DNA from 2 places in the Streptomyces sp. NPDC059398 genome. Region 1 is predicted to be linked to the other one. Evidence: riboswitches for the same ligand, from Rfam matches in the RefSeq annotation. Region 1 holds a riboswitch; the other holds the start of a gene.
The links. A riboswitch is a leader RNA that binds a small molecule or an ion and turns the genes downstream of it on or off. The one in region 1 is predicted to bind cyclic di-AMP.

Region 1 (6,060 bases):
GCGGGGGTTACTCCGTGTGCTCCCCGCCGTGCTGATCGTGGGCGGGGCGGTCTTCGACCAGCTGACCCCGCCCGCGTTCACCGCCGCCCCGTTCTTCGCCGCCGCCCCGGTGATCGCAGCCCCGCTCTTCTCGTTCCGGGCCACCCTGACCACCGGGATCGTCTCGGTCCTGGCCATCGCGGGACTCCGTGCCGCTGACGGCACATCCGGCAGGGGCTCGGCGATCACCGAACTGATCACCGTCTTCACGGTGTCCTGCGTCGCGCTGGCCATCAACCGCGTCATCCGGCGAAGCGGCGAGGAACTCGCATCGGCGCGGGTCGTCGCGGAGACCGCGCAGCGCGCCGTACTGCCGGTGCCGTCCGAGCGGATCGCCGAACTGCACATCGCGGCGCGGTACGAGGCCGCCCAGGCCGGCACCTTCATCGGCGGCGACCTCTTCGCCGTGCAGGACACCCCGTACGGGGTCCGGCTGGTCATAGGCGACGTGCGGGGCAAGGGGCTCGGCGCCGTCGAGGCCGTGGCCGTGGTGATCGGGGCCTTCCGGGAGGCCGCCGAACAGGAGGTGACGATCGAGGAGGTCGCCCAGCGGCTGGAGCGCGCGCTGACCCGGGAGGGGATCCGGCGCGAAGGGCTCGACGCCTTCGAGGGGTTCACCACGGCCGCGCTCGCCGAGATCCCGCGCGAGAACCAGGGCATGATCCGGCTGCTCAACCGGGGCCACCCCGAACCGCTGCTGCTGTACGCGGACGGGGACGTCCACGTCCTGGCCCCGACCGATCCCGCGCTGCCGCTGGGGCTGTCCGATCTGGCGGCCTGGCCGGACCGGGCGGACGAGACGCCGTTCCCGCCGGGGTCCACGCTGCTGCTCTACACCGACGGGCTGTCCGAGGCGAGGAACGCGCAGGGGGTCTTCTACGAACCGCAGGAGCGGTTGCGCGGCCGGATCTTCCCGGGGCCCGAGGAACTGCTGACGGCGGTGACCGACGACGTACGGCTGCACACGGGCGGGCACTCCACGGACGACATGGCGCTGCTCGCGGTGGGCCGTCCGCTGCGGGGGCAGCCGGCGCGGCGCAGGACGGTGGGGATCGTGCACCGCGAGCGTGAACGCGAATGACGTGATCCGCGAATGACGTGATCCGCGAAGGACGTGATTCGCGGAGGACACGATCCGTAGTCGAAGAGCACCACTCCGCATAACAGTTGACGCACGATCAGGATTTCGAGGTTTCCCGGCCACCGCTGAGGGATGATCAAGTCGCCCGAATCCGCCCGGTTATGTCCTGGTAAGTACGGGCCAAAGCCGTTAACGATCAGTCGGAACAGCTTGGAATCCGGCCCTCGCGTCTATTAACGTTCGATAACGCAGCGCGGTTGTCCCAGTCGTCGCAAGAGGCGGCACCGTGCGCACGCGCCGAATCCCGCAAGGGAACCGGGGAACCACCAATTGGGGTGAATCGGGCCTCTCCGCAAGGGCTGCCCGTAGGAGACCTTCCTGCTCCGAACCCGTCAGCTAACCCGGTAGGCGGTAAGGAAGGAAAGGAGTGCGCCTCCGTGGCGTCCAACAACCCTGCCCCCGAAACGCTTTACTTCCCGAACGACGATGCTCTCGGTTTCGGCGGTGCGGAAGGCGGCGCGCCGGACGAGTGGAATCCCACCGAGGACTCCCTCCGTACCGTCCGCGGCAAACACCGGGTCGCCAAGCAGCGCAACGGTCTCGCCCGCAGCTCCACGGTGCTCGGCGTCGGTGTGATCGCGGCCGTCGGCGCGGGCGGCATGGCCAGCGCGCAGAGCAAGCCGCCGCTCGCGATCTCGCTCCCCGACCTCCCGCAGTCCGTCAAGGACAAGCTGCCGGAGGCCGAATCGCTGCCCGGCGTGGGCTCACTGATCTCCGACATCGGCGACGTGCCGGACCACGGCGGTACGGAGACGGGCGCCGCCGACGCGGCCCTCACCACCGCCGCGGCCACCGGCAAGGGCAGCGCGGACGCGGGCGAGGCCCTCCGGGCACGAATCCTCCAGCAGGCCGAGCAGCAGCAGGGCGCGATCGACGACGAGGCCAAGGCGGCGGCCGAGAAGGCGGCCGCGGAGAAGGCGTCGGCGGAGGCCGCGAAGAAGCGGGACGAGGCGGCGGCCAAGGAGAAGGCGGCCAAGAAGAAGGCCGAGGCGGAGGCCGAGGCCAAGGCGGAGAAGGAGCGGCTCGCCAAGCTGGCGGCCGGCTACTCGCTCCCCGTCTCCTCGTACACCCTCACCTCGCGGTTCAACGACGGCGGTGCGATGTGGTCGTCGGGCCACCACACCGGTCTCGACTTCGCCGCGCCGACCGGCACCCCGATCAAGGCCGTGCACGGCGGCACGGTCAAGTCGGCGGGCTGGGCCGGGGCGTACGGCTACCGCACGGTCGTCGCGCTCGACGACGGTACGGAGCTGTGGTTCTGCCACCAGTCCTCGATCTCGGTCGGCGCCGGCCAGAAGGTCGCCACCGGCGAGGTCATCGGCCGGGTCGGCGCCACCGGCAATGTCACGGGCCCGCATGTGCACCTGGAGGTCCGGCCGGGTGGCGGCGACCCGGTCGACCCGATGACCTGGCTCCAGGGCAAGGGCCTCAACCCGTAAGGAACGCGGCCCGGCAGGGCCCGGCCCCCGCACGGAGCACTCGCACGCAGGGCCGCGCCTCGGCGCGGCGTCCGCAGACATGGCACCCGCGCGAACGCCCGTGGGCAACGCCCGTGGGCAACGTCCGTGGGCACGGCGCCCCGCACGAACGTCCGCAGGTATGGCGCCCCCTGCGCAACATCCATAGGACGGGCGCCCCGCGCGAACGCCCGGAGGCACGGCACCCCGCGCGCAACGCCGGTGGATACGGCGTCCCGCACCCCGGCAGCCCTGGCGGCATCCCCCCCGACGTCAGGGCTGCCGGTTCGTCCGTACGGGGGCGGGCCGGAATAGCGGGCGGCGACCGCAGGGTTGACCGGCGTATGACTTCTCTCCGCGCACTCGGCTCCTCCGGCCTCCAGGTCTTCCCGCTCTCCCTCGGCGGCAACGTCTTCGGCTGGGGCGCCGACGAAGAACAGTCCTTCGCCGTGCTCGACGCCTACACCGCGGCAGGCGGCAACTTCATCGACACAGCGGACACCTACTCGTCGTGGGTGCCCGGCAACAAGGGCGGCGAGTCCGAGGCCGTCATCGGCAACTGGCTGGCCGCACGCGGGAACCGCGAAGACGTGGTGGTCGCCACCAAGGTCGGCTCGCACCCCGAGTACCGGGGGCTCTCGGCCGCGAACATCAAGGCCGCGGCCGACGCGTCGCTGAGCAGGCTCCGGACCGACTACATCGACCTCTACTACACGCACCGCGACGACGAGTCCGTACCCGTCGATGAGATCATCACCGCCCTGGACGATCTGGTGAAGGCCGGCAAGGTCCGCGCCATCGCCGCGTCCAATCTGAGCCCCGAGCGGCTGGACGCCTCCGTGGCGTTCTCCGACGCCGAGGGGCTCGCCCGGTACTCCGCTCTGCAGCCGCACTACAACCTGGTCTCCCGCGACACCTACGAGGGCGCGCTCCAGGACGTGGCGGCCCGGCACGGTCTGGCGGCCGTCCCGTACTCCGCGCTGGCCTCCGGGTTCCTCACCGGCAAGTACCGGCCCGGCGCGGACGTCGACAGTGTCCGGGCCGGCAGCGCGGCGCAGCACCTGGACACCGAGCGGGGGCCGAAGGTCCTCGCCGCGCTCGACAAGATCGCGGCGGCGCACGAGGCGGAGGTCGCCACCGTCGCCCTGGCCTGGCTGGCGGCACAGCCGACCGTCGTCGCGCCGATCGCCTCGGCCCGTACGGTCGAGCAGCTGCCCGCGCTGACCGCCCTGGCCGAACTGAAGCTCACCGACGCCGAGGTGGCTGAGCTGACCGCAGCCGCCGCCTGAGAGTCCGAGAGAACGGGCCGGGCCCGGCCGGTATCCCGGGGGCGGCCGAGAGCCGGCCGGCTTTCCGGGGGCGTCCCGGGTCGGGTCAGTGCTGGTACGGGTTGTAGCCGCCGTAGTCCAGATGCGGTGGTGGCACCCGTACCCGCCCGGTCGCCTGTGCGGCGTGGAGCAGCGCGGGCCCGGCTATCTCCTTGCGCTGCCAGAGGTGGTGCAGCAGCTCCTGCTCGCGCGCCTCGAAGTCCGGGTCCACCACACCGCGGTGGGCCCGGTGCCGCAGAAAGGCGAGGGTGGTCGCGAAGGCCTCGTACTCGGAGACCGCGCGGGACGCGGCCCGGGCACGGGACTTGGCGTCGGCGTGCGCGGGCGGCCGGTGATAGGGGCTCTGGCCGTACGCCGCCGGGTGAGGGCCCAGATGGGGGCTGGTCGCGCCGAATCCTCCGCCGAACGTACGCGCGGCGAAGGCGCGGGCCAGGGCGCGCGCCCGCATCGACGAGAGCGCCAGCGGTTCCGCGGGGGCCAGCCAGCCCGCCGCCGCGTAGGCCGGCAGCTCGGCCGATATGGTGCGCAGCTCCCGCTGGCGGGTCCAGATCGTCAGCCAGGTGACCGTTCCGAAGGCCGGGACCATGAAGGCGCCGTAGACCAGGTAGAAGCCATAGGTGCCGAAGGCCGACGAGCTGTTCCACAGGGCGTGCATGCCCATGGCGCAGACCAGCCCGAGCAGTGGCGGTGCGGTCCGGCGCAGCCGCTGGTGCCCGGCGGCCGATGCCGCGACACCGAAGCCGATACCGGTCAGCACGGTGAACAGCGGGTGGGCGAAGGGCGAGAGGACCACCCGGGCGAAGAAGGTCGCCGCCGTCACGGCCGGGACACCCGAGAACCCCAGGGACTTGTCCTCGCCGAAGGCGCTGCCCAGATAGAGGATGTTCTCGGTGAAGGCGAAGCCGGTCGCGGTGAAGCCCGCGAAGACCACCCCGTCCACGATCCCGGTGAAGTGGCGTCTGCGGAAGAGGAAGATCAGCAGGATCGCCGCGGCCTTCGCGCTCTCCTCGATGACCGGCGCCACCACTCTCGCCCCGAGGGTGTCCGCGCTCGTCGGATCCGCTGTGGCGGTCGCTATCCAGTGCGTGGCGAAGGAGTTGGCGATGATCGCGACCAGGGCGGCGGCACAGGCGCCCCAGGCGAAGGCGAAGATCAGATTGCGCCAGGGGCCCGGATCCACCCGGTCGAGCCAGCGGAAGGCCGCCATGAGCAGCGGCACCGGAAGCACGGCGAGACCGATGCCGACCAGGAAGCCCTCGGTGCCGGTCTGTTCGCGGACCAGCGAGAGGATCAGCAGTCCGCAGATGGCGAGAACGATGATCACCGCGGCGGCGCGCAGCGCCTTGCTCCGCCAGAAGTCCCTGCGGGGTGCGTAGCGCCAGTGTGCACGCGGGGGGACGGCGTCGAAGCGCGGCTGCTCCTCGTACACCGGGACCACCGGATGGGCCGCCCCGGGCGGCACGCTCGATTCGTACACCCGATGGAGCCTAACGAGCGGCACCGACAATCGCGACGCCGTACCCGATTCCGGGGCCCGCCGGGCATCGCCGTTACGGACGCGGGGCCGGCCGGTCGTTGCGGCGGAACAGCAGATCGTGCACGGCGTGGCCCTTGTCGAGTCCCTGGCCCTCGAACCGGGTCAGCGGCCGGAACCCGGGCCGCGGTGCGTAACCCCCGTCCGCCGTGGTGTTGTCGAAGCAGGGGTGCTCGGTGAGCACCTCCAGCATCTGCTCGGCGTACGGGACCCAGTCGGTCGCGCAGTGCAGTACGGCGCCGGGCGCGAGTCGGCCCGCGGCCAGGTCGAGGAAGTCCGGCTGGATCAGCCGCCTCTTGTGGTGCCGGCTCTTGGGCCAGGGGTCGGGGAAGTACACGCGCAGCCCGGCGAGCGAGTCCGGCTTCAGCATTTCGCGGAGCAGGATGATCGCGTCACCGTTGGCCACCCGGATGTTGGACAGCCCGTTCCGCTCCGCGAGACGCAGCAGGTTTCCCTGGCCCGGGGTGTGCACATCGGTGGCGAGGATCCCGGTCGACGGGTCGGCCGCGGCCATCTGCGCGGTGGCCTCGCCCATGCCGAAGCCGATCTCCAGAACCACGG
Region 2 (6,060 bases), on a different contig from region 1:
CCGCTGCGCGGCGCGCGCCGCGCCCATCGGCTCCAGCAGCATCCGCATCTCCAGCAGGTCGGCCGCCTCACGCTCGGTCGGTTCGGCGACACAGGCGCCCGCATGGCGGCGGGTGACCACGAACCCCTCGGACTCCAGGGTCCGCAGAGCCTCGCGGACCGGGACCCGCGAGACGCCGTAACGGCGCGCGAGCACCTCCTCGGTCAGCCGGCCGCCGCGCTCGTACACCCCCGAGATGATGTCGTCACGGATTGCCGTGCATACCGAATGCGCGGGAATACGCATGCCCCAACCTCCGCATCGACGTCCGCCTATCGCGGCCTGTCCACAGCTGTGCGGTGACTCTATGGCAGGGCGGGTCAATTCCCGAAGGCCCCCGGTAAATCATGGATATCTTTTGGCCAGGCAGAAACCGGCCGTGCGAACACCGGGCGCTGGAAATGCCTCGTGCGCGGATCCGGAACGCGAGTGGCCCCGGCGCGCGGCGGACGCGCCGGGGCGGCGGAAGAGGACCGGCCGGGGACCGGCCGGGGGCACACGTGGCTCGCCCGGGCCTGCCGGGGTCGGACGTGGACCGCCCGGGGCCCTGCCGGGTCAGACGTGGACGCCGTGCGAGCGCAGATAAGCGACGGGGTCGATGTCCGAGCCGTAGTCGGGACCCGTGCGGGCCTCGAAGTGGAGGTGCGGGCCCGTGACGTTGCCGGTGGCGCCGGAGAGCCCGATCCGCCGGCCCGGAGTGACGGACTGGCCGACCGAGACGCCGATGGACGAGAGATGGCCGTACTGCGTGTACGTGCCGTCATGCATCCGGATGACGATGTTGTTGCCGTACGCACCGCCCCAGCCGGCCTCCACGACCGTGCCGGCGCCGACGGCGTGGACCGGGGTGCCACTCGCGGCATGGAAGTCGATACCGGTGTGGCTGCCGGAGGACCAGAGGCTGCCACCGGTCTTGTAGCCGGTGGAGACGTACGAGTCGGCGACCGGGACCACATAGGCGTTGAGGCGTTCACGGGCCTGGGCGCGGGCCGCGCGCTGTTCGGCAGCCCTGGCGGCGTGTTCCCGCTCGGCCTTCGCCTTCGCTGCCGCCCTGGCCCTGGCCTTCGCCACGGCCTCGGCGTGGTCGGCCTCGTGCTGCTGTGCGGTGGCCTGGGCGGCTATCCGGTCGGCGACCGTGTCCCCCACGAGGATGGTCCGGTCGAGACGGGCTTCCTGCGCGGTGGAGACCTGCGCGCCGTCGGCCACCGCCGGGGAGGCGAGGGCGCCGATGACACCGGCTGTTGCGAGGGTGGCGGCTCCGGCGATGCCGACGGCCCTGCGGTTCGGACGGCTCGGGTGGTCCGTGCGGGCCGGGCGGTTGGGGGCACGGTGCTTGCCGGTGGGACGGCTGAACGCCATGGAGGGGCTGGTCCTTTCCTTCCCTGTCGCCTACCGGGTTAGCTGACGGGTTCGGAGCAGGAAGGTCCCCTACGGGCCCGCCCCTGCGGAGCGGCCCCGATTCACCCCAGGGACTGAGTGGGTCCCCGGCTCCCCCGGCTCGCGCCTGACGGGGACTCGGCGATCGCTGTCCGGCGCCGCGGTCGCGGCTTATGTCCGACGGACAGCGAGTGTGACGCTAAGCCGTCGGTCCCGGCCGCACCAAACGGACAGCGGATTCTGTCGCACATCCCACATCCCACATCCGACGTCCAGCAGCCCATCCCCGACAGCCGGTACCCAGCGGCCCATGTCCAGCTGCCCGCAGCCGGTACCGGGCCTGGCCGCGCGGCCTCGGGACAGCCCGGGCAACGGACCCCGCCGCGAACGGACGGGGTCCCGGCGGACTCACCGCCCGCCGGGACCCCGCAGCATGGGCCGCCCTGTGGCAGGGGCGGCCGGCGCGCTCAGCCGCTGACCACGGTCACTTCCCCGATGCCCAGCGCCCTGACCGGCTCCACGATCTGCGCGGCGTCCCCGACCAGCACCGTCACCAGCCGGTCGTCGGGGAAGGCGGAGACCACGGCGGCGGTCGCCTCGACCGTGCCGGTCGCGGCGAGACGGGCGTACAGCTGGGCCTGGAAGTCGTCCGGCAGATGCTGCTCGACCTGGTCGGCGAGGGTGGCCGCGACCGCGGCGGCCGTCTCGTACTTCAGCGGGGCGACCCCCACCAGGTTCTGTACGGCGACATCCCGCTCGGCGTCGGTCAGCCCGCCCGCGGCCAGCGTCCTCAGGACCTTCCAGAGGTCGTCGAGCGCGGGCCCGGTCGACTCGGTGTCCACCGAACCGCTGATGGCGAGCATGGCGGCGCCCGTCCCGTCGGCGGCCGAGCGGATCACCTGGCTGAAGGCCCGCACTCCGTAGGTGTAACCCTTCTCCTCACGCAGGACTCGGTCCAGACGGGAGGTGAGCGTGCCGCCCAGGCAGTAGGTGCCGAGGACCTGGGCGGGCCAGACACGGTCGTGCCGGTCCGCGCCGATCCGGCCGATCAGCAGCTGGGTCTGGACCGCACCCGGGCGGTCCACGACGACCACCCGGCCGGTGTCGTCCGCGGTGATCGGGGGGACCGGGCGGGGCGTGCCCGCGTTGCCCTTCCACTCGCCGAGGGTCTCGGCGAGCACCGCGTCCAGGTCGGTCCCCGCCAGGTCGCCGACGACGACCGCGGTGGCCGTGGACGGGCGGACGTACGCGTCGTAGAAGGCGCGGACACCGGCCGCGTCGATACGCCCCACGGTCTCCTCGGTGCCCTGGCGCGGACGCGACATACGGGCGGTGGCCGGGAACAGCTCCTTGGAGAGCTGCTTGGCAGCGCGGCGGGCCGGGTTGGCCAGCTCGTGCGGGATCTCGTCAAGCCGGTTGCCCACGATCCGCTCGACCTCGCTCGGGGCGAAGGCAGGCGCCCGCAGCGCGTCGGCGAGCAGGCCGAGCGCCTTGGGCAGCCGGGAGACCGGGACTTCGAGGGAGACCCGGACACCGGGGTGGTCGGCGTGCGCGTCGAGGGTGGCGCCGCAGCGCTCCAGCTCGGCGGCGAACTCCTCCGCGCTGTGCTTGTCGGTGCCCTCGGAGAAGGCCCTCGCCATGATCGTGGCAATGCCGTCGAGCCCCTCGGGCTCGGCGTCCAGCGGGGCGTCGAGGCTGATCTCGACAGCGACGACCTGCTGTCCCGGGCGGTCGCAGCGCAGCACCGTCAGCCCGTTGGGCAGGGTGGAGCGCTCGGGGGCCGGGAAGGCCCAGGGCCTGGGGGCACCCGCCTGGGGCTGCGGGTGGAAGGTCATGGTCACGGCCGCGGGGTCGGTCACTGGTCCGCCTCTGTGCTGTTGCTGTCGGTGGCTGCGGTGGCCGGGTCGGATTCGGCGTCCGCACGGGTCTCTTCGGGCTCATCGGCGGTGACGGGCTCGTACACCAGGACAGCCCTGTTGTCGGGGCGCAGCCGGGCCTTGGCGACCGCCTGCACCTCGTCGGCCGTGATGTCCAGCACCCGGCCCACCGCGGTCAGCGCCAGCTGCGGGTCGCCGAACAGCACGGCGTACCTGCACAGTTCGTCGGCGCGGCCGGCGACCGTACCGAGCCGGTCGAGCCACTCGCGCTCCAGCTGGGCCTGCGCGCGCTCCATCTCCTCGGCCGTGGGGCCCTCGGCCGCGAAGCGGGCCAGTTCCTCGTCGACGGCCGCCTCGATCTGCGGGACCTCGACACCGCCGGACGTCTTGACGTCCAGCCAGCCGAGCGAGGGGGCGCCGGAGAGCCGCAGCAGACCGAAGCCGGCCGCGACCGCCGTACGGTCCCGGCGCACCAGCCTGTTGTGGAGCAGTGACGACTCGCCGCCGCCCAGGATCGTCAGCGCGATGTCCGCGGCGTCGCACGCGCGGGTGCCGTCCTCGGGGAGCCGGTAGGCGGCCATCAGGGCGCGCGACGGCACCTCCTCGTACAGCTCCTCGCGCACCTCGCCACCGAGGGTGTCGGGCAGTGAGCCGTCCCGCGGCGGCTGCTTGCCGTCGTGGGAGGGGATGGTGCCGAAGTACTTCTCCACCCAGGCGAGCGTCTGCTCCGGGTCGATGTCGCCGACAACCGAGAGGACGGCGTTGTTGGGCGCGTAGTTCGTACGGAAGAACGCCCGCGCGTCCTCCAGCGTCGCCGCGTCCAGGTCGGCCATGGAGCCGATCGGCGTGTGGTGGTACGGATGGCCCTCCGGGTAGGAGAGTGCGGTCAGCTTCTCGAACGCCGTGCCGTACGGCACGTTGTCGTAGCGCTGGCGGCGTTCGTTCTTGACGACGTCCCGCTGGTTCTCCATGGACTCCTCGTCGAGCGCGGCGAGGAGGGAGCCCATCCGGTCGGCCTCCAGCCAGAGCGCCAACTCCAGCTGGTGCGCGGGCATCGTCTCGAAGTAGTTGGTGCGCTCGAAGCTGGTGGTGCCGTTGAGCGAGCCTCCGGCCCCCTGCACCAGCTCGAAGTGGCCGTTGCCCTCGACCTGTCCCGAACCCTGGAACATCAGGTGCTCGAAGAGGTGGGCGAGTCCGGTACGGCCCTTGACCTCGTGGCGTGAACCGACGTCGTACCAGAGGCAGACCGCGGCGACCGGGGTCAGGTGGTCCTCGGAGAGCACCACCCGCAGGCCGTTGGCCAGCCGGTGCTCGGTCGCTGTCAGGCCGCCGGAGGCGGCCTCGGCCGTGGCCGTGTGACCCATGGGCATGTACGTCCCTTCGATCGCGTGTGTTGACCGCGTTGGAATGCAGTCCTGCCACTGTATGCAAGCGCACCGACAGCCGGGAGCCATCCCGGTGTGCACGGGTCGCGGTCGGCGTTGTCGGTGGGACAGTCCACAATGGTCGGCGTCAGTACCGGACCAGGCACGTGAAGGAGCCGCAGCAGCGATGGCCCGCCGCAGCACGAAGACCCCGCCGCCGGAGGACTTCGAGGAGAAGATTCTCGACATCGACGTGGTCGATGAAATGCAGGGCTCCTTCCTGGAGTACGCGTACTCGGTGATCTACTCACGGGCCCTGCCGGACGCCCGTGACGGCATGAAGCCCGTACACCGGCGCATTCTCTACCAGATGAACGAGATGGGGCTGCGGCCCGACCGCAGCTATGTGAAGTGCGCCCGGGTCGTCGGCGAGGTCATGGGCAAGCTGCACCCGCACGGCGACGCCTCGATCTACGACGCCCTGGTGCGGCTCTCGCAGTCCTTCTCCATGCGGCTCCCGCTGGTCGACGGACACGGCAACTTCGGCTCGCTCGGCAACGACGACCCGCCGGCCGCGATGCGGTACACCGAGTGCCGGATGGCTGACGCCACGTCACTGATGACCGAGTCGATCGACGAGAACACGGTCGACTTCGAGCCGAACTACGACGGCCAGGAGCGCGAGCCCGGCGTGCTCCCGGCGGCCTACCCGAACCTCCTGGTGAACGGCTCGTCCGGGATCGCGGTCGGGATGGCCACCAATATGCCCCCGCACAATCTGGGCGAGATCATCGCGGCGGCCCGCCATCTGATCAAGCACCCGGGCGCCGATCTCGACACCCTGATGCGCTTCGTGCCGGGCCCCGATCTGCCGACCGGCGGCCGGATCGTGGGTCTCGACGGGATCAGGGACGCGTACGAGCGCGGGCGCGGCACCTTCAAGATCCGTGCGACGGCCACCGTGGAGAACGTCACGGCGCGCCGCAAGGGCATCGTCGTCACCGAACTGCCCTTCGCGGTCGGCCCGGAGAAGGTGCGGGCGAAGATCAAGGACCTGGTGGCGTCGAAGAAGCTCCAGGGCATCGCGGACCTGAAGGACCTCACCGACCGGGCGCACGGGCTGCGGCTGGTCATCGAGATCAAGAACGGTTTCGTGCCCGAGGCCGTGCTCGAACAGCTCTACAAGCTCACCCCGATGGAGGAGTCCTTCGGGATCAACAACGTGGCGCTGGTCGACGGGCAGCCGCTGACGCTGGGCCTCAAGGAGCTGCTTGAGGTCTATCTCGACCACCGCTTCTCGGTCGTCAGACGGCGCAGCGAGTTCCGCAGGACCAAGCGGCAGGACCGGCTGCATCTGGTCCTCGGGCTGCTCGTGGCGCTGCTCGACATCGACGAGGTCATCC

Region 2: another riboswitch for cyclic di-AMP. It lies ahead of ACFXBC_RS10570 (M23 family metallopeptidase); the one in region 1 lies ahead of ACFXBC_RS16755 (M23 family metallopeptidase).

The regions. Positions count from the first base shown of each region.
Region 1 is NZ_JBHYWP010000040.1:37,671-43,730, forward strand. It holds gene ACFXBC_RS16750 (PP2C family protein-serine/threonine phosphatase) at 1-1,120, shown strand, start outside; cyclic di-AMP (ydaO/yuaA leader) riboswitch at 1,406-1,546, shown strand; gene ACFXBC_RS16755 (M23 family metallopeptidase) at 1,558-2,619, shown strand; gene ACFXBC_RS16760 (aldo/keto reductase) at 2,982-3,926, shown strand; gene ACFXBC_RS16765 (PrsW family intramembrane metalloprotease) at 4,012-5,442, opposite strand; gene trmB (tRNA (guanosine(46)-N7)-methyltransferase TrmB) at 5,516-6,060, opposite strand, start outside.
Region 2 is NZ_JBHYWP010000021.1:17,051-23,110, forward strand. It holds gene ACFXBC_RS10565 (GntR family transcriptional regulator) at 1-285, opposite strand, end outside; gene ACFXBC_RS10570 (M23 family metallopeptidase) at 595-1,398, opposite strand; cyclic di-AMP (ydaO/yuaA leader) riboswitch at 1,411-1,570, opposite strand; gene ACFXBC_RS10575 (M16 family metallopeptidase) at 1,884-3,251, opposite strand; gene ACFXBC_RS10580 (M16 family metallopeptidase) at 3,272-4,663, opposite strand; gene ACFXBC_RS10585 (DNA topoisomerase (ATP-hydrolyzing) subunit A) at 4,845-6,060, shown strand, end outside.